Regions from separate parts of the Streptomyces sp. NBC_01261 genome, predicted to be linked through region 2. Evidence: predicted binding sites of a transcription regulator. Region 2 holds the regulator's gene; the other holds the start of a gene.
What was found. The regulator HrcA, encoded in region 2, represses chaperone genes, less so after heat shock. The targets are predictions, from matches to a motif close to TTNGCACTCNGNNNNNCNGAGTGCNAA.
Positions count from the first base shown of each region.

Region 1: groL (chaperonin GroEL) is a predicted target of HrcA. The motif match lies at 2,337-2,363, and genes of this name have one in related genera.

Region 1 is NZ_CP108463.1:6,299,599-6,309,646, forward strand. It holds gene thrC (threonine synthase) at 1-1,144, shown strand, start outside; gene OG226_RS28075 (MoaD/ThiS family protein) at 1,231-1,506, shown strand; gene OG226_RS28080 (cold-shock protein) at 1,960-2,166, shown strand; gene groL (chaperonin GroEL) at 2,526-4,154, shown strand; gene OG226_RS28090 (NADH:flavin oxidoreductase) at 4,403-5,533, shown strand; gene OG226_RS28095 (metallophosphoesterase family protein) at 5,634-6,494, shown strand; gene OG226_RS28100 (hypothetical protein) at 6,709-7,275, opposite strand; gene OG226_RS28105 (SCO4225 family membrane protein) at 7,348-8,007, opposite strand; gene OG226_RS28110 (class I SAM-dependent methyltransferase) at 8,218-8,895, shown strand; gene OG226_RS28115 (PTS transporter subunit EIIC) at 8,937-10,048, opposite strand, start outside.
Region 2 is NZ_CP108463.1:7,369,544-7,379,591, forward strand. It holds gene OG226_RS32780 (DUF3097 domain-containing protein) at 1-512, opposite strand, end outside; gene OG226_RS32785 (MBL fold metallo-hydrolase) at 547-1,266, opposite strand; gene hrcA (heat-inducible transcriptional repressor HrcA) at 1,440-2,456, shown strand; gene dnaJ (molecular chaperone DnaJ) at 2,457-3,590, shown strand; gene OG226_RS32800 (nitronate monooxygenase) at 3,735-4,856, shown strand; gene OG226_RS32805 (16S rRNA (uracil(1498)-N(3))-methyltransferase) at 4,853-5,611, shown strand; gene OG226_RS32810 (VOC family protein) at 5,628-6,020, shown strand; gene OG226_RS32815 (hypothetical protein) at 6,109-6,666, shown strand; gene OG226_RS32820 (S41 family peptidase) at 6,712-9,930, shown strand.

The sequences.
Region 1 (10,048 bases), 1.1 Mb from region 2:
CTACGACTTCTCGGCCTACGACACCGAAGAGCTCCGCAAGCAGATCGAAGCGGGCCCCGCGAACATCTGGCGTTACGCGCCCCTGCTGCCCGTCCCCGCCGACGTGGCCGACAAGCCGAACATCAACCCCGGCTGGACCAAGCTCGTCCAGGCCGACAACCTCGCCCGCGAACTGGGCGTGGACGCGGGCAGGTTGTTCGTCAAGGACGACTCCGGCAACCCGACGCACTCCTTCAAGGACCGCGTCGTGGCACAGGCCATCGAAGCGGCCCGCGCGTTCGACTTCACCACCCTCTCCTGCTCCTCCACCGGCAACCTCGCGGGCGCCGTCGGTGCCGCCGCCGCCCGGGCCGGCTTCCGTTCCTGCGTGTTCATTCCGCACGACCTGGAGCAGGGCAAGGTCGTCATGGCCGCGATCTACGGCGGCGAGCTCGTCGGCATCGAGGGCAACTACGACGACGTGAACCGCTTCTGCTCCGAGCTGATCGGTGACCCGGCCGGCGAGGGCTGGGGGTTCGTCAACGTCAACCTGCGGCCGTACTACGCGGAGGGCTCCAAGACCCTCGCGTACGAGATCTGCGAGCAGCTCGGTTGGCGGCTCCCGGACCAGCTCGTGGTGCCCATCGCCTCCGGGTCGCAGCTCACGAAGATCGACAAGGGCTTGCAGGAGCTGATCAAGCTCGGGCTCGTCGAGGACAAGCCGTACAAGATCTTCGGGGCGCAGGCGGAAGGGTGTTCGCCGGTCTCCGTCGCCTACAAGGCCGGGCACGACGTCGTAAGGCCGCAGAAGCCGAACACGATCGCGAAGTCGCTGGCCATCGGGAACCCGGCGGACGGTCCCTACGTGCTGGACATCGCCCGGCGGACCGGTGGGGCGGTGGAGGACGTCAACGATGAGCAGGTCGTCGACGCGATCAAGTTGCTGGCGCGGACCGAGGGGATCTTCGCGGAGACCGCGGGTGGGGTGACCGTCGGTGTGGCGAAGAAGCTGATCGAGAACGGGTTGCTGGATCCGACGCTGACCACTGTCGTGTTGAACACCGGTGACGGGCTCAAGACGTTGGATGCGGTGGCCGGTACCGGGCTCACCGCGACGATCCGGCCGAACCTTGAGTCGTTCAGGGAAGCTGGACTCGGGTCCTGAGCGTCGTTCTTTGACTGCGGGCCCGTGAGGGCTGGCCGCGCGGTTTCCCGCGCCCCTGAGGGCATCACCTGACCGGAGGTTTCATCGTGAGCGTTAGTGTCCGCATCCCTACCATTCTCCGCACCTACACCGGCGGGCAGGCCGAGGTGACCGCCGAGGGCGCGACCCTCGCCGAGGTCATCAGCGACCTGGAGAAGAACCACACCGGGATCTCCGCCCGCGTGCTCGACGATCAGGGCAAGTTGCGGCGGTTCGTCAATGTGTACGTGAATGATGACGATGTGCGGTTCGAGCAGGGGCTGGAGACGGCCACTCCGGACGGGGCCGGCGTCTCGATCATTCCGGCTGTCGCCGGCGGCTGAGCGGGGGCCTGAAGGTCCCCGGAAATTACCCTCGGTAACGCCGATTACCAAGAGTTCATCGAATTGCCCCCTCCGTGAGAGAAGCGGAGGGGGCAATTCTGTAGGGTTGAACGGGGTACAGTTGGGGAACCCGCTCCACTCCGCATGCCGGACGCATATGAGTACCCGCTCCGCGTGCGATGAGAAGTAGCCAAAGTGTGCATTCCTTTTGCGCGTTATGTTCCCTTTATCGGGCCCGACTTGCCCTAAAGTCGGACGAATTCTCCGTATATTCCCGACCGGTCCTGCCCGGAATTCTCGTCGGATTGACCTGTTGCAGACGGCAGTTGGACGGATACATTCGGCCGCGGTCGACGCGTTCCGGCGCACGCCCCCAATCCTGTGGGGGGTGAGGTCTGACCCGGATCCGCGAAGTGCGGGTCCGTGCAAGGGCCAGTAATAGGGGAGTTAGGCATGGCTCAGGGCACCGTCAAATGGTTCAACGCGGAGAAGGGGTACGGCTTCATCGCGGTCGACGGTGGTGCGGATGTTTTCGTCCACTACAGCGCGATTCAGATGGACGGCTACCGCACCCTGGAAGAGGGTCAGCGGGTCGATTTCGAGATCTCGCAGGGTCAGAAGGGGCCGCAGGCGGACATGGTCCGGCTCGCGACTACCTGAAGCACGCGCCGACGAACAGCAGCGACGTTCTTCGTTCCTCACCGAAGGGCTCGTACTCCTGGGGGGTCACCTCCTGGGGTACGAGCCCTTCGGCATGCCCGGAGGGCCGGTGTGCCTGGTGTTTCCCTCGCGCGCGCCCGTGAGGAAGAAGGCCCAGAACCTGGGAGCCGCTTGCACTCGACCATGCCGAGTGCTAATCATTGGCGTTAGCACTCTGAAGGTGAGAGTGATAACGAAGGATCGGGTCGGTGAGGCCCGCAGGCCAGGTGGCGCAAGGAGCCACGGGGCAGGCGAGCCGTCCGTCGCGGGCGCCAGCGCGGTCCGGAGCAATCCACCCCAGTCCGGGAGGACCACTTCACATGGCCAAGATCATCGCGTTCGACGAGGAGGCGCGGCGAGGCCTTGAGCGCGGTATGAACCAGCTCGCCGACGCCGTCAAGGTCACCCTCGGCCCCAAGGGCCGCAACGTCGTCCTTGAGAAGAAGTGGGGCGCCCCCACGATCACCAACGATGGTGTCTCCATCGCCAAGGAGATCGAGCTGGAGGACCCGTACGAGAAGATCGGCGCCGAGCTGGTCAAGGAAGTCGCCAAGAAGACGGACGACGTCGCCGGCGACGGTACGACCACCGCGACCGTGCTCGCCCAGGCTCTCGTCAAGGAAGGCCTGCGCAACGTAGCCGCGGGCGCCAACCCGATGGCCCTCAAGCGCGGTATCGAGAAGGCCGTCGAGGCCGTCTCCGGTGCCCTGCTGGAGCAGGCCAAGGACGTGGAGACCAAGGAGCAGATCGCTTCTACGGCCTCCATCTCCGCCGCCGACACCCAGATCGGCGAGCTCATCGCCGAGGCGATGGACAAGGTCGGCAAGGAAGGCGTCATCACCGTCGAGGAGTCCCAGACCTTCGGTCTTGAGCTGGAGCTCACCGAGGGTATGCGCTTCGACAAGGGCTACATCTCCGCGTACTTCGCCACCGACATGGAGCGTATGGAGGCCGTCCTCGACGACCCCTACATCCTGATCGCCAACTCGAAGATCGCCAACGTCAAGGACCTGCTCCCGCTCCTGGAGAAGGTCATGCAGTCGGGCAAGCCGCTGCTGATCATCGCCGAGGACGTCGAGGGCGAGGCCCTGTCCACGCTGGTCGTCAACAAGATCCGCGGCACCTTCAAGTCCGTCGCCGTCAAGGCTCCGGGCTTCGGTGACCGTCGCAAGGCCATGCTCGGCGACATCGCCATCCTCACGGGCGGCGAGGTCATCTCCGAGGAGGTCGGCCTCAAGCTGGAGAACGCGACCGTGGATCTCCTCGGCCGCGCCCGCAAGGTCGTCATCACCAAGGACGAGACGACGATCGTCGACGGCTCGGGCTCGGCGGACCAGGTTGCCGGTCGCGTCAACCAGATCCGTGCCGAGATCGAGAACAGCGACTCGGACTACGACCGCGAGAAGCTCCAGGAGCGCCTCGCCAAGCTCGCCGGCGGCGTCGCCGTCATCAAGGCGGGCGCGGCCACCGAGGTCGAGCTCAAGGAGCGCAAGCACCGCATCGAGGACGCCGTTCGCAACGCGAAGGCGGCCGTCGAGGAGGGCATCGTCGCCGGTGGCGGCGTCGCGCTCATCCAGGCGGGCCACGTCTTCGAGAAGCTTGAGCTCGAAGGTGACGAGGCCACGGGTGCCGCGATCGTGAAGCTGGCCCTTGAGGCCCCGCTGAAGCAGATCGCCGTCAACGGTGGTCTCGAAGGCGGAGTCGTCGTCGAGAAGGTCCGCAACCTGCCCATCGGTCACGGCCTCAACGCCGCCACCGGTGAGTACGTGGACATGATTGCCGAGGGCATCATCGACCCGGCGAAGGTCACGCGCTCTGCCCTGCAGAACGCCGCGTCCATCGCCGCGCTCTTCCTCACCACCGAGGCGGTCATCGCCGACAAGCCCGAGAAGGCCGGTGCCGGCGCGGGCGCCGGTGGCGGCATGCCGGGCGGTGACATGGACTTCTGATCGACCTCTGGTTGATCAACTGTCTTACCGAGGGCGGTACTTCCTGTTCCGACAGGGGGTACCGCCCTCGGGCATGTCCGGGGTCACGGTGTTCGGAGTCACAGGTGTCCGGGATCACAGGCCACGGTGCGGGACGGCCGGAATGAAGGTCTTGGCCGGACGGTTGTCGTTGACGCATGATCGATGCATACGCACATACCGGCTGGTACCCGATATCCGGTGCCTGGTCTCCCGAGGAGCCCCCACACGTGTCTACGACCGCCCCCGCCCCCCGAGCGGCCGAAATCCTCGGCCGTCCGATCACCCTCAACGGCCTGACCGTCCCGAACCGGATCGTGATGGCGCCGATGACCCGGCAGTTCTCGCCGGGCGGCATCCCCGGTGAGGACGTGGTCGGTTACTACGCCCGCCGCGCCGCCGCGGGCGTGGGCCTCATCGTGACCGAGGGCACGTACGTCGGCCACGAGTCCGCCGGGCAGAGCGACGACATCCCGCGCTTCCACGGCGAGGAGCAGCTCGCGGGCTGGGCGAAGGTCGCCGAGGGAGTGCACGCGGCGGGCGGCACCATCGTGCCGCAGCTGTGGCACATCGGCATGGTCCGCGAACAGGGCCAGCCGCCGTACGCGGACGCGCCCGCCGTCGGCCCCTCCGGGCTGCGGATCGGCAGCGACGAGGTCACCGGTACGGCCATGACGCAGCGGGACCTGGACGACGTCATCGGCGCGTTCGCCGAAGCGGCCGCCGCGGCGGAGCGGATCGGCTTCGACGGGGTCGAGCTGCACGGCGCGCACGGCTATCTCCTCGACCAGTTCCTGTACGCGGGCACCAACCGCCGTACGGACGCCTACGGCGGTGACGCGGTCGCCCGTACGAAGTTCGCGGCGGAGATCGTGGCGGCGGTCCGCGAGACGGTCTCTCCCGAGTTCCCGATCATCTTCCGCTACTCGCAGTGGAAGCAGGACGTCTACGGCGCCCGTCTCGCCGAGACCCCGGAGGAGCTGGACGCGATCCTGACTCCGCTCGCGGCGGCGGGAGTCGATGTCTTCCACGCGTCCACCCGTCGGTACTGGGTCCCCGAGTTCGAGGACACCGGCTCCGATCTCAACCTCGCCGGCTGGACCAAGAAGCTCACCGGCAAGCAGACCATCACGGTCGGTTCGGTCGGCCTCGACGGCGACTTCCTCAAGGGGTTCCGGGGTGAGGGCGCGCCGGTCAAGGGCATCGACGACCTCCTCGACAGCCTGGAGCGGGACGAGTTCGACATGGTGGCTGTGGGGCGGGCGCTGCTTCAGGATCCGGAGTGGGCTGCGAAGGTCCTTGCCGGGCGGGTGGAGGAGCTGGCGCCTTATGACGCGGCGGCGCTGAAGTCGCTCAGCTGAGCTGCTGAGTTGTGGGTGCGGGTGGATGGGGGTGCGCGTTCCTGGGGGCCGCGCCCCGTCCCCTGTCCGCCGCCCCCAACTCGGGCTAGCGTTCGCGCACATGAGGATCCTGCACCTGTCCGACACCCATCTCGAACGCACCGACGCCCCCAACCGCCACGGCATCAACGCGACCGACTCCCTGCGGCTGATGCTTGCCGAGTTGCGGCATCAGCGGGGGGTGGACGCGATCGTCGTCACCGGGGACCTCGCCAACGACGGGGCGGTGGAGGCGTATGCGGCCGTGCGGGAGTTGGTGGGTGGGTTCGCCCGGGTGATGGGTGGGGTGCCCGTCTTCTATACGACCGGGAACCATGACGAGCGGGAGGCGTTCGGGAAGGTGCTCGGGAGTGGGCACGTGGCTGCCGACGCCGTGTTTCCGGTGGAGTTCGGGTGCGCTGCCGTCAGCACCGTCGGCGGGTATCGGTTCGTCACGCTCGACTCGCTTGTGCCGGGGGAGGTTTACGGGGCGTTGAGCCGGGCCCAACTGGACTGGCTGGGGGAGGAGTTGAGGACTCCGGCCGAGTTCGGGACCGTTCTTGCCTTTCACCATCCGCCGATCAACCTCGGTACGCCGATGCAGCGGGCCTTCGGGCTGCGGAATCCGGGGGAGTTGGCGGACGCGATCCGGGGGAGTGACGTACGGGTCGTGCTCACCGGGCACTTCCACCTTCAGCTCTTCGGGTTCCTGGAGGCGACGCCGGTGTGGGTCACGCCCGGTGTCGTCAACCGGATGGATCTGACGACGGCCTACGGCACGGAGCGGGCCGTGCGGGGCGCCTCGGCCTCGCTCGTGGAGCTGGGTGGGGAGACCGGGCCGATGTTCCACACCTTCCACGCGCGGGATCCTCGGGCGCACGAGACGGTGTATCAGTTGGACGCGGAGCAGGTTCGGTCGGTCGTCGAACGGCATGCGCCCTAGGGGTCGTTGGCGGGGTATACTGGATCTTGAGCCCGTCGCCGTAACTCCGGTCGGCTGGTGCTGCGTTGGTGGTCCAAGGAAAGACGTCCCGCTTCCTGCGGGGAGATGCAGGTGCAAGGCCTGCCCGGCGCTCCGAACGAAGTCCCCGTCCCGCATCGCGCGGGGCGGGGACTTCGCGTTGTGCGGACTACGGGTACTACGGGTACTACGGGTACTAGAGATTCCCGAGCGGCTCGATGTCCACGTGGACCGGTGTGCCCCAGACCCGGAGCACCTCGTAGTCCGTGAACTCGTGCACGAGGCGGTACGCCATCGCCGGGCGGGAGCCGCGGCGGGCGGCGTTGATGTACAGCTCGGCTTCGTGGCGGTCGCGGCGCGGGGTGCCGCAGAGCTGCCAGGCCTGGCCGTTCCACAGTTCGGGGAGCCAGCGCTGCTGGGCCTGCGGGCGGTCCTCGCGGACGCCGTAGCGGGACGGTGTGGTGTCGGTGGGCCGGGGCACGGCGGGGCCGTTGAACTCGGAGCGGCGGGCCGAGCGGCGGCGGGTCTCGCAGAGCAGGCAGAGGTCGGGGGCGTCGGCGTCGACCGGGCCGTTCGGATGCTCCGGGCAGCGGGTGGTGGGCGCGGCGCCGCTGACGCTGTCGTCCAGCAGGTCCAGGGCGCGCTTCAGGTCCGCCTTGACCTCGTGGAGCTTGCCGTCGGGGGTGTCGGACGTGAGGGCCTCGCCGTGCTCGCCGAGGAGGCGGAGGGCGCGGCCTAGGGCGGTCTGCTGGGCGTGGTTCATGGTTCTGCCGACGATAGTCGGCTTTGCCGCGGGCCGTTCCCCTGGAAGGGGACGGCGGCGCCCGTTCTCCGCTCAGGTGGCCGGGTGTGCCTCCGGTACCCGGAGCCGGTGGGCGAGGTGGCCGAGCAGTACGGCGTTGGCCAGCCCGCACAGGGCCGAGGCGCCGGCGAAGACCAATGGGCTCGACGTCGGCAGGAGGAAGGCGAGGAAGCCGGCCGGTGCCGTGGCCATCAGCGGCCATATTCCGGCGAATCCCGGGTCCGCCAGGACGTACTCGGCGCAGAGGAAGAACGCCAGCGAGGTCGCGACCACGGCGAGGTATGCCCGCGCGGGCCAGTTGTCCACGGCGGGGGCGAGCAGGGTGCGTAGGCGAGCGCGAGTGCGAGTGCTGGTGCTGGTGCGGGTGGGAGGTGTCGTGGTTGTCGTCGTCGTGGATCTCTTCGCGAGGGCGCCGAGTACGGCGGCGTTCACGAGGGCGCAGAGCAGGAGCCATACCGTCCAGGAGCCGATCGCCACCGCTTGTAGCGACCCCTCGGTGCCGGGGCCGAAGGGCAGGATCACGCTCAGCAGGGAGAGGGGCGCCGTGAGGATCAACGGGCCTGCGGCGACGGGGCTTTCCGGGGCGACGAACATCGCCGCGACGGAGACGCCCACGGCGGTCAGATAGGCCCGGGCCGGCCAGTTGTCCGTGGCGAGGGCGAGGAGACGGCGCGGGCGTGAGGTCTGCGGCATCGAGGAGTCGTCCTTCGCGTCGGTCGGTCCGGGGTGGTGAGGACAACGGTGGACCGGGGGGCGCGCCTGGACATGAGTACCGGTACTCAGTGGGAGGTGCGGAAGGACTTACCTGCCTGCCTTGAGCCTGCCTGCCTTGTGCCTGCCTGCCTTGAGCCCGCCTGCCCGGAGCCTCCTGTCCCGAGCCACCCGCCGTGATCGACTGCCCCCATGCCCCTGATCCCGCCCCGCCTCCTCCGCGCCCTCGAATCCTTCAACTCCGCCCACCCCTGGAGCCACAACGCCCACTACCACCCTTGGCTGCTACGGCAGTTGCCCCGCGGGTTCGGGCGGGCCCTGGACGTGGGTTGTGGGAGCGGCGACCTCGTGCGGCTGCTGGCCGCGAGGAGTGCGGGTGGTGTGGAGGGGATCGACTCCGATCCCCAAATCATCGCCAAGGCACGGGAGTTGACCCCGCCCGGCGTCTCCGATGCCCCCGCGGCCTTCGCCGTCGTCGACGCCCGGGACGGAATCCCCGCTGGCCCCTACGACGTCATCACCTGCGTCGCCACCCTCCACCACCTCCCGTTCACCGGGACGCTGACCCGCTTCCGCGACCAACTCGCCCCGGGCGGAACCCTCGTGGTGGTCGGCTGCGCCCGTGAGGAGGATGCCGTCGACGCTCTCCTCGGAGCCGTCTCCGTCGCCCTGAACCTCGTCGTGGGCTGGGTGAAGAACCGGGGTCGTAGGGCAGGGTCCCGTCCGGTGGCCATGACCGCCGTCACCCGGCCGCCGGAGATGACCTTCGCCGAGGTCCGCCGCGAGGCGATCCGTGTCCTGCCGCGGGTCCGGCCGCGGCGGTGGTTGTTCTGGCGGTACACGCTGGTGTGGCGGGCGCCCCTGGCGTGATGAGCCCCCTGCGACACCCCTGTCATGATCGCGCGACTTCGTCACGTGGATCGCGCGGGTGAGTGGTCACCGGAGGGGTCTGAAGAAGTAGCCGATCCCGATCCCGATCCTGATTTCGATCCCGATCCCGATCCCGGAACTCCGTTGAGGCCGAAGGCGTACGTCGCCAGGAAGCCGACCAGGTATCCGGTCAGCAGGCCTCCCGCGTAGATCGCCGCCGTCAGGGGCAGCGGCCTGTTCCCCGCCAGCAGCGGGAACAGTGCCCAGCCCGACGGCCCGATCGCCGTCGCCCCGACCCTGTCGCCCAGCATCGCGAAGAACCCGACGAACGCCCCGCCCGCCGCCCCGCCCGCACAGGCGGTCAGGAACGGGCGGCCGAGGGGCAGCGAGACGCCGTAGATGAGAGGTTCGCCGACGCCCAACAGCCCTGCGGGAAGCGCCGACTTGATGGTCGTGCGGAGTGAAGTGTCGTGGTGCATACGGAAGTACACCGCCACCGCCGCACCGACCTGGCCCGCGCCCGCCATGGCCAGGATGGGCAACAGGGCGGTGTAGCCCTGCTGTTCGATGAGGGTGGTGTGGATGGGGATGAGGGCCTGGTGGAGGCCGAGCATCACCAGGGGGAGGAAGAGGCCGCCCAGGATCAGGCCGGCGAAGGGGCCGGTGGTGGACAGGAGCCAGTTCGCGGCCGTGCCGATGGCGGTGGAGATCTCGCCGGCCGCGTACATGAGGCCGTAGAGGGTCGCGAGGCCCGCGGTCAGGACCGTCAGGGTGGGGGTGACGAGGACGTCGAGGGTCGCGGGGACCCAGGTGCGGCACCACCTCTCGACGTACGTGCCGAGGACCGCGGCGGCCAGTGCGCCCAGTACCCCGCCCTGGCCGGGGGAGAGGGCGACCCCGAACGCGGTCACCTTCGCGACCCCGGGGTACACCACGACCGCGGCCACCGCCCCGCCCAGCACCGGTGTCCCGCCGAACTCCTTCGCCGTGTTGTAACCGACGAAGACCGCGATGAGGGTGAGGAACGCGGAGGGGATGACGGCGAGGGCGCCCGTCACTCCCGGGAGCCAACCCATGTTGATCAGCAGCCCGTTGAGGCCGGCGAGGACTCCGCAGCCGATCAGGGCGGGGATGAGCGGGACGAAGATGTTGG
Region 2 (10,048 bases):
TTGGTGCCGGGGAGCAGGTGGTCGACCAGGATGCCGAGGCGGGCGTCCGGGCCGGGGGCGAACTCCGCGACGATGGACGGGAGGTCGTCGACGCCCTCCAGGTACTCGACGACCACGCCCTCGATGCGCAGGTCGTCGCCCCACACCCGCTCGACGAGTTCGGCGTCGTGCCGGCCCTCCACGTAGATCCGCCCGGCGCGGGCCACGCGCGCGCGTGCACCGGGGACGGCCACCGAACCGGATGCCGTACGAGTGGGCCGCAGGGGACTGGACACGGGCCTCACCAGGGTGACCACCCGGCCCTCCAGGAGGAAGCCGCGCGGCTCCATCGGGAAGACCCGGTGTTTGCCGAAGCGGTCCTCCAGGGTGACCGTGCCGGCCTCGCAGCGGATCACCGCGCCGCAGAAACCGGTGCCCGGCTCCTCGACCACCAGGCCCGGCTCCGCGGGGACCTCGGGGGCCGGCTTGGGCTTCTTCCACGGCGGGGTCAGGTCGGCGGAGTACTGGCGCATTCGGATGACGATAGGAGAACCGGGCCGACCACCGTCACGACACGCCGAAACGCGTTGCCAACGCGTCCCGTTGGGCCCGCACGAACCCCGCGTCCACCACCGCTCCGTGACCGGGCACGTACAGCGCGTCCTCCCCGCCCAGGGAGAGGAGCCGGTCGAGCGCCGCGGGCCAGAGACCCGGAACCGCGTCCGGGCCCGCCTGGGGTTCGCCGGACTCCTCGACCAGGTCGCCGCAGAACACGACCGGCGGGTCGCCCGGCACCACGACCACGAGATCGTGGGCGGTGTGTCCGCGCATCGCCACCAACCGGACCTCCGGACCGCCGTCCAGTTCGAGCACCGTGGGGCCCCACACGTATTCACTGGGGCACACGAGGAGGTCCGCCGCGTTCTCCGCCGCCCGCGGATCCAACCCGTTGCGCACCGCGTCGGCCCGCAACTCCTCGCCACCGTGCTCGAACAGCTCGCTCAGGCCCCCGGCCACGAGAACCGTCGCCCCGGCAAAGACCGCCGCCCCGAAGACATGATCGAAATGGGCGTGGGTGAGCGCGAGATGGGTCACACGGCGCCCGGCCAGCGCCTGCGCCTGCCCGCGCAACCGCGCGCCCTCCGCCAGGCTCGACCCCGCGTCGATCAACAGCGCCGAGTCCCCGCCGATCACCAGCCCGACCGTGCAGTCCCAGCCAGGCAGCCGGCACCGCCCCACCCCCGCGGCCAGCCGCTCCCACCCCGCCTCTTCCCAAGTCACCGTCATACGGCGACGCTAACGGTGAGGGCACTCAGGGCATGACATCGCAGGACCGGCCTTGCCCGGGGTGTACCTCACGGTCGTACACTGGGCCGGGGAACGCTGGCACTCGCGCGCACAGAGTGCCAGGAAAGGGCAGCCCGGCACCAAGACGGCGACCAGAACTGGAGGTGTGCGCGATGCTCAGCGAACGCAGGCTTCAGGTGCTGCGCGCCATCGTCCAGGACTATGTCGGCACCGAGGAGCCGGTCGGGTCCAAGGCGCTCACCGAGCGGCACAGCCTCGGAGTCTCCCCGGCGACCGTGCGCAACGACATGGCGGCCCTGGAGGACGAGGGCTACATCGCCCAGCCGCACACCAGTGCCGGGCGCATCCCGACGGACAAGGGCTACCGGCTGTTCGTCGACAAGCTCGCCGGCGTCAAGCCGATGACCGGCCCCGAGCGCAAGGCGATCCAGAACTTCCTCGACGGTGCCGTGGACCTCGACGACGTCGTCGGCCGTACGGTACGGCTGCTCGCGCAGCTCACCCGGCAGGTCGCCGTCGTGCAGTACCCCTCGCTGACCCGCTCGACCGTCCGGCACGTGGAGCTGCTCTCGCTGGCCCCCGCGCGCGTGATGCTCGTGCTGATCACCGACACCGGGCGGGTCGAGCAGCGCATGGTCGACTGCCCGGCGCCCTTCGGGGAGAGTTCGCTCGCGGATCTCCGCGCGCGGCTCAACAGCCGGATCGCGGCCCGCCGCTTCGCGGACGTGCCGCTGCTGGTGCAGGACCTGCCGGAGGCCTTCGAGGCCGAGGACCGCGGCACGGTCGCGACGGTGCTCTCCACCCTCCTGGAGACCCTCGTCGAGGAGACCGAGGAGCGGCTGATGATCGGCGGCACCGCCAATCTCACCCGCTTCGGACATGACTTTCCCCTCACCATCCGCCCCATCCTGGAAGCCCTGGAGGAGCAGGTCGTCCTCCTCAAGTTGCTTGGTGAGGCGGGGGATTCGGGCATGACCGTACGGATCGGTCACGAGAACGCCTACGAGGGACTCAACTCCACTTCCGTGGTCTCGGTCGGCTACGGTTCGGGCGGCGAGGCAGTCGCCAAGCTCGGCGTGGTCGGACCGACCCGCATGGATTACCCGGGAACGATGGGAGCGGTACGCGCAGTGGCACGGTACGTCGGACAGATCCTGGCGGAGTCCTAAGTGGCCACGGACTACTACGCCGTTCTCGGCGTGCGTCGCGACGCGTCGCAGGATGAGATCAAGAAGGCCTTCCGTAGGCTCGCGCGCGAGCTGCACCCGGACGTGAATCCGGATCCGAAGACCCAGGAGCGGTTCAAGGAGATCAACGCCGCTTACGAGGTGCTCTCGGACCCGCAGAAGAAGCAGGTCTACGACCTCGGCGGCGACCCCCTCTCGCAGGCGGGCGGCGCGGGCGCGGGCTTCGGAGCCGGTGGCTTCGGGAACTTCTCCGACATCATGGACGCGTTCTTCGGCACGGCGTCGCAGCGCGGACCGCGCTCGCGCACCCGCCGTGGCCAGGACGCCATGATCCGGCTGGAGATCGAGCTCGACGAGGCGGCCTTCGGCACCACGAAGGACATCCAGGTCGACACGGCCGTCGTCTGCAACACCTGCAACGGCGAGGGCGCGGCCCCCGGCACCTCCGCGCAGACCTGTGACATGTGTCGCGGTCGCGGTGAGGTCTCGCAGGTGACCCGGTCCTTCCTGGGCCAGGTCATGACGTCCCGCCCCTGCCCGCAGTGCCAGGGCTTCGGCACGGTCGTGCCGACGCCGTGCCCGGAGTGCGCCGGCGACGGCCGCGTCCGCTCGCGGCGCACGCTCACGGTCAAGATCCCGGCGGGTGTGGACAACGGCACGCGGATCCAGCTCGCGGGCGAGGGCGAGGTCGGCCCCGGCGGCGGCCCCGCCGGTGACCTGTACGTCGAGATCCACGAGCTGCCGCACGCGATGTTCCAGCGCCGCGGCGACGACCTGCACTGCACGGTCACGCTCCCGATGACAGCCGCGTCCCTCGGCACGAAGGTGCCGTTGGAGACGCTGGACGGCATGGAGGAGGTCGACATCCGCCCGGGCACCCAGTCCGGCCAGTCGATCCCGCTGCACACCCGCGGCATCACACATCTGCGCGGCGGCGGCCGGGGCGACCTCATCGTGCACGTCGAGGTCACCACCCCGACCAAGCTGGACGTCGAGCAGGAACGTCTGCTCCGCGAACTGGCGAAACTGCGCGGCGAGGAGCGCCCCATGGGGACGTTCCAGCCGGGTCAGCAGGGGCTGTTCTCGCGCCTCAAGGACGCATTCAACGGTCGCTGAGAGGGTCCGGGGGCTTCCGCCCCCGGACCCTCTCTTCATTCCGAACAGCCTCGTCCCGCATCGCCGAACCGGCTGAAAGCAATGGCATGTGCCAGCGCCAAGGCCGGATTCGGACTTGTTCGGAGGACGTGACAACATGCCGTCATGTCCTCCGCACTGACCGATCTCTTCCCTCATCCGATCGTGCAGGCCCCGATGGCGGGCGGTGTCTCCGTACCGCGCCTCGCGGCCGCCGTGGCCGAGGCCGGCGGGCTGGGATTCCTCGCCGCCGGGTACAAAACGGCCGACGGCATGTACCAGGAGATCAAGCAGTTGCGGAGCCTGACGGCCCGCCCCTTCGGTGTGAACCTCTTCATGCCGCAGCCGGAGTACCCCGGTGCAAGCACCGGCTCCACCGGAGCGGCTGGCGCCGCGTTGCCCTATCGGGCCGCGGTCGACGTCTACGCCCACCAGCTGGCCGGCGAGGCCACGTGGTACGACACGGAACTCGGCGACCCGGACAGCGGCCGTGAGGACGGTTACGACGCCAAGCTGTCCGTCCTGCTCGACAACCCGGTGCCGGTGGCCTCCTTCCACTTCGGCATCCCCACCCCGGAGATACTCGACGCGCTGCGCCGGGCCGGCACCTTCACCCTCGTCACCGTCACCACCGTCGAGGAGGCCCTCGCCGTCGAGCGGGCCGGTGCCGACGCGGTGATCGCGCAGGGCGTCGAGGCCGGCGGCCACCAGGGCACCCACCGCGACCTCCCGGAGAACGACGGCGCCGGCGTCGGCCTGCTCTCCCTCGTCGCCCAGATCCGCGAGACCGTGAACCTCCCGATCGTCGCCGCCGGCGGTCTGATGCGCGGCAGCCAGATCGCCGCGGCCCTCGCGGCGGGCGCGAGCGCGGCCCAGCTCGGCACGGCGTTCCTCGCCACCTCCGAGTCCGGCGCGAACATCCTGCACAAGCAGGCGCTCACCAACCCCCTGTTCACGCGTACCGAGTTGACCCGTGCCTTCTCCGGCCGCCCGGCCCGCGGCCTGGTCAACCGCTTCATGCGCGAGCACGGCCCGTACGCCCCCGCCGCGTACCCGGAGATCCACCACCTGACCTCCCCGCTGCGCAAGAAGGCCGCCGCGTCCGGCGACCCGCAGGGCATGGCCCTGTGGGCCGGACAGGGCCACCGCATGGCCCGCGAGCTGCCCGCCGGCCGGCTGGTCGAGGTCCTGGTCGCCGAACTGGCCTCCGCCCGGACAGCGTTGTCGTCCGGGGGCGACCTCCGATGACCGCGCCGGTGTTCATCCTCGACCCCCTGAAGATCCCGGATTTCAGCGGCGGTGAGATCGTCCTCGACGGCCCCGAGGGGCGGCACGCGGTCTCCGTGCGGCGGATGCGGGCCGGTGAGGACGTCGTCCTCACCGACGGACGCGGCCGGTGGATGGAGGGTGTCGTCAGGGCGGCCGAAGGCAAGGACCGGCTCGTCGTCATGGACCTGGAGTCCGTCAGCGAGGAGCCCGCGCCGCAACCCCGCATCACCGTCGTCCAGGCCCTCCCCAAGGGCGACCGCGGCGAGCTGGCCGTGGAGACGATGACCGAGACCGGCGTCGACGCGATCGTCCCCTGGGCGGCCTCCCGTTGCATCACGCAGTGGAAGGGCGACCGGGGTCTCAAGGCCCTCGCCAAGTGGCGGGCCACCGCACGCGAGGCCGGCAAGCAGTCCCGCCGGCTGCGCTTCCCCGAGGTCGCGGACGCGGCAACGAGCAAACAGGTTGCGGCACTTCTGGCCAAAGCCGACTTCGCCGCCGTCCTCCACGAGGACCGCGACTACGGCAGCGAGCCCCTGGCCACCGCCGAACTCCCCGCCGAGGGCGAGATCGTGCTGGTCGTGGGCCCCGAAGGAGGCGTCTCCCCCGAGGAGTTGGCGCTCTTCGAGGACGCGGGGGCGAAGGCCTACCGGCTCGGGCGTAGCGTGCTGCGTACATCGACGGCCGGGACCGCGGCGACCGCCCTGCTCCTGGGCCGTACCGGACGCTGGTCCTGAACCAGGGGGGATCGCCGTGGAACTCGCCCAAGTACGACTGCTCGTCACCGACTTCGCCGCCTGCTACCGCTTCTACGCCGAAGTCCTCGGCCTGAAGCCCCAGTCGGGGACGGCCGAGGGACCGTACGAGAAGTTCAGCCCCGCGATCGGGTCCGCCGGGATCGCCCTTCAGGACCGGGCGATGATGGCCCAAGTCCTGCGTGAACTGGGGGACTTGGCGACCGGACACCGCTCGCTGGTCGTCCTGCGCGTCGACGACCTGGACGGGTACTGCGAGCAGATCACCGCCCGGGGTGCGGAGCTGCTGCACGGGCCCGCGCCGATGACGGACCGGATGCGGGTCGCCCACCTCAAGGACCCCGAGGGCAATGTGGTGGAGCTTCAGGAGTGGCTCCTGCTGCGCGGCTGAGACCGTCCGCCGGGGAAATGCGCCCCCGGCGCGCGGGTGGCCGTATGCGCTCTTCCGCGCGCGCTCCGACGGTGACAGGCTGCCGCCCATGAGGGTGTTGAGACGGAACCTGCTTCGGCCGCGCGGGCGGCGGGTGGCCGCTGTGGCGGGGCTCGCGGTGGTGACGGTGGGCGGGGCCGTCGCGTGCCAGCCCGGTGATCTCAGCTCGGCGACCGTCGCGTACACCACCGACAAGACGGCGACCGCGGAGCTCAAGCGGGACCACGTGGGCGTGCGCTGGCTGACCTGCACGGGCAACTACGGCGACGACAAGGCCTACACGCCCGGGAAGACGCCCGCGCCGACCGAGACCACGGTCGTCGGCGTCGACTGCCAGGGGCAGACGACCGACAACCGGGACATCACCGTCACCGGCAAGGTCACCCGGGCCGTCGACGGCGCGTGTGTGCGCGGTGACCTGGTCGCCAAGGTCGGCGGCAGGCAGGTCTTCCACGTCACCGGGCTCGGCGACTGCAACGCGGCGACGCCGTCGTCCGTGAACAACCCGAATCCGACGCTGACCTACGGTCCGGGACCGACCGTCACGGTCACCAAGACGATCTGGTGCAAGGGCGATCCGACCTGCTGGCCTGTCGAGGGCAAGTGATCCAAAGGGCTGTCGGCGGATGGCACCGATGCATAACCTGATCAGGTGACTCAGCCCTCAGCGTCCGCAGCCCAGGCCTATCTCCGCTTCCCGCACCTGCACGGCGAGTTGGTCGCCTTCACCGCCGAGGACGACGTGTGGCTGGCGTCCCTCGACAGCGGCGGCCGGGCCTGGCGGGTCAGTGCGGAGAACGTGCCGGTGACCCACCCCCGCATCTCGCCCGACGGCACCACCGTCGCCTGGACCTCCGCCCGCGACGGCGCTCCCGAGGTGCACATCGCCCCGGTCGACGGCGGCCCCGCCAAGCGCCTGACGTACTGGGGCAGTTCACGCACCCAGGTGCGCGGCTGGACCGCCGCCGGCGAGGTCCTCGTGACCAGCGCCCACGGCCAGGCCAACCTCCGCCGCAGCTGGGCCCGTTCGGTCCCGCTGGACGGCGGACCGGCGACGATCCTCCCGTACGGCTGGGTCGGCGACGTCGCCCACGGTGAGACGGCCACGGTCCTCCTCTCCGCCCCCATGGGCCGCGAGGCCGCCTGGTGGAAGCGCTACCGGGGCGGTACGGCGGGCAAGTTGTGGATCGACCGCGACGGCGACGGCGAATTCACGCGCCTGCACGAGGAGTTGGACGGCAACATCGAGTACCCGGTGTGGGCGGGGGAGCGGATCGCGTTCCTCTCCGACCACGAGGGCACCGGCGCCCTGTACTCCTCCCTCGCGGACGGCTCCGACCTCCGCCGCCACACCCCCCTCGGCGGCTTCTACGCGCGACACGCGTCCGGTGACGGCACCCGGATCGTCTACTCCTCCGCCGGTGAACTCTGGCTCCTCGACGACCTGGACGGCGCCGAACCGCGCCGCCTCGACATCCGGCTCGGCGGCCAGCGCATCGACCAGCAGCCGTTCCCGGTGCCCGCGGCCCGCTGGTTCGGGTCCGCCTCGCCCGACCACACCGCACGCGGCAGCGCGGTCGCCGTGCGCGGTGCCGTCCACTGGGTCACCCACCGCTCCGGCCCGGCCCGCGCGCTGGCCGCCACCCCCGGTGTCCGCGCCCGGCTGCCCCGCACCTTCCGCGCCGACGGCGAGGAGTGGGTGGTGTGGGTGACGGACGCCGAGGGCGACGACGCCCTGGAGTTCGCCCCCGCCACCGGCCTCGCCCCCGGCGCCACCCCGCGCAGGATCGCCGCCGGACAGCTCGGCCGCGTCCTCGCCCTCACCGTGGCCCCCGACGGCAGCCGGGTCGCCGTAGGCTCGCACGACGGACGCGTCCTCCTCGTCGAGCGCGAGACCGGCGAGGTCCGCGAGGTCGACCGCAGCGAGGACGGCGACGCCTCGGGCCTCGCCTTCTCCCCGGACTCGGCCTGGCTCGCCTGGTCGCACGCCGGCCCGCGCCCCCTGCGCCAGCTCAAACTCGCCGGCACCACCGACCTGTCGGTCACCGAGGCGACCCCGCTCCGCTTCCAGGACTACGCCCCCGCCTTCACCCTCGACGGCAAGCACCTGGTGTTCCTCTCCACCCGCTCCTTCGACCCGGTCTACGACGAGCACGTCTTCGACCTGGCCTTCGTGGTCGGCGACCGCCCGCACCTGATCACCCTCGCCGCGACGACCCTGTCCCCCTTCGGCCCGCAGCGGCACGGCCGCCCCTTCGAGGCCCCCGACAAGGAGGAGACGCCCGACAGCGAGGGCCGCCCCACCACCCGCGTCGACCTCGAAGGCCTGGCCGACCGCATCGTCCCCTTCCCGGTGGAGGCAGGCCGCTACACGAACCTGCGCGCGGCCAAGGACGGAGTCCTGTGGCTGCGCCACCCGGTCCAGGGAGTCCTCGGCGCCACCCGGGCGACCCCCGAAGACCCGGACCCCAAAACGGAGTTGGAGCGCTACGACCTCGCCCAGCAGCGCATCGAGCACCTCGCCGGGGACGCCGACCACTTCGAGGTCAGCGGCGACGGCAAGCGCGTCCTGCTCTGGACCGACCACAAGCTCCGTGTCGTACCGAGCGACCGCCGGGCCTCCTCCGAGGAGGACGACAACGACACGAACATCAACGTCGACCTGTCCCGCATCCGCCAGACCGTCGACCCGGCCGCCGAGTGGCGCCAGATGTTCGACGAGACCGGCCGCATCATGCGCGACAACTTCTGGCGCGAGGACATGAGCGGCGTCGACTGGACCGGCGTCCTGGACCGCTACCGCCCGATCCTCGACCGCGTCGCGACCCACGACGACATGGTCGACCTCCTCTGGGAGGTGCACGGCGAACTGGGCACCTCGCACGCCTACGTCACCCCGCGCGGCGGCTACGGCCACGGCGAGCGCCAGGGCCTGCTCGGCGCCGACATCTCCCGTCACGAGGACGGCAGTTGGCGCATCGACCGCATCCTGCCCTCGGAGACCTCCGACCCGAACGCCCGCGCCCCGCTCGCCGCCCCCGGCGTAGCGGTCCGCACGGGAGACGCGATCCTCGCGGTGGCCGGCCAACCCGTGGACCCGGTGACGGGACCGGCCCCTCTCCTCGTCGGCACGGCGGGCAAACCGATCGAGCTGACGATCTCCCCGGCAGCCGGCGGAGACCCGAGGCACGCGGTCGTCGTCCCCCTGGCGGACGAGGAACCCCTCTACTACCACGCCTGGGTCGCGGACCGCCGCGCCTACGTCCACGAGAAGTCCGGCGGTCGCCTCGGCTACCTCCACGTCCCCGACATGCAGGCCCCCGGCTGGGCCCAGATCCACCGCGACCTGCGCGTGGAGGTCGCCCGCGAGGGCCTGGTCGTCGACGTCCGCGAGAACCGCGGCGGCCACACCTCACAGCTGGTGGTCGAGAAACTGGCCCGCCGCATCGTCGGCTGGGACCTTCCGCGAGGCATGCGCCCCTACAGCTACCCCGAGGACGCACCCCGCGGCCCCGTAGTGGCCGTGGCCAACGAGTTCTCCGGCTCGGACGGCGACATCGTCAACGCGGCGATCAAGGCACTGGGGATCGGCCCGGTGGTCGGCACGCGCACATGGGGCGGCGTGATCGGCATCGACAGCAGGTACCGGTTGGTCGACGGGACCTTGATCACCCAGCCCAAGTACGCGTTCTGGCTTGAGGGTTACGGGTGGGGGGTGGAGAACCACGGCGTCGATCCGGACGTGGAGGTGGTGCAGAGGCCTCAGGACTACGCGGCGGGGCGCGACACCCAGCTGGACGAGGCAATCCGCCTGGCATTGGAGTCACTGGAGACCGTTCCGGCAAAAACCCCGCCAACCTTGCCAAGTTAGGGGGCGCGGGGCTGTGTCGACGTGCGGCTCCGCCGCGGGCGCGCCCAGCCCCCACGCACCCGCACCCAACGACGATACGATGCCCGCGTAAAACACCCCAGCCTCGGAGGGAACGCCC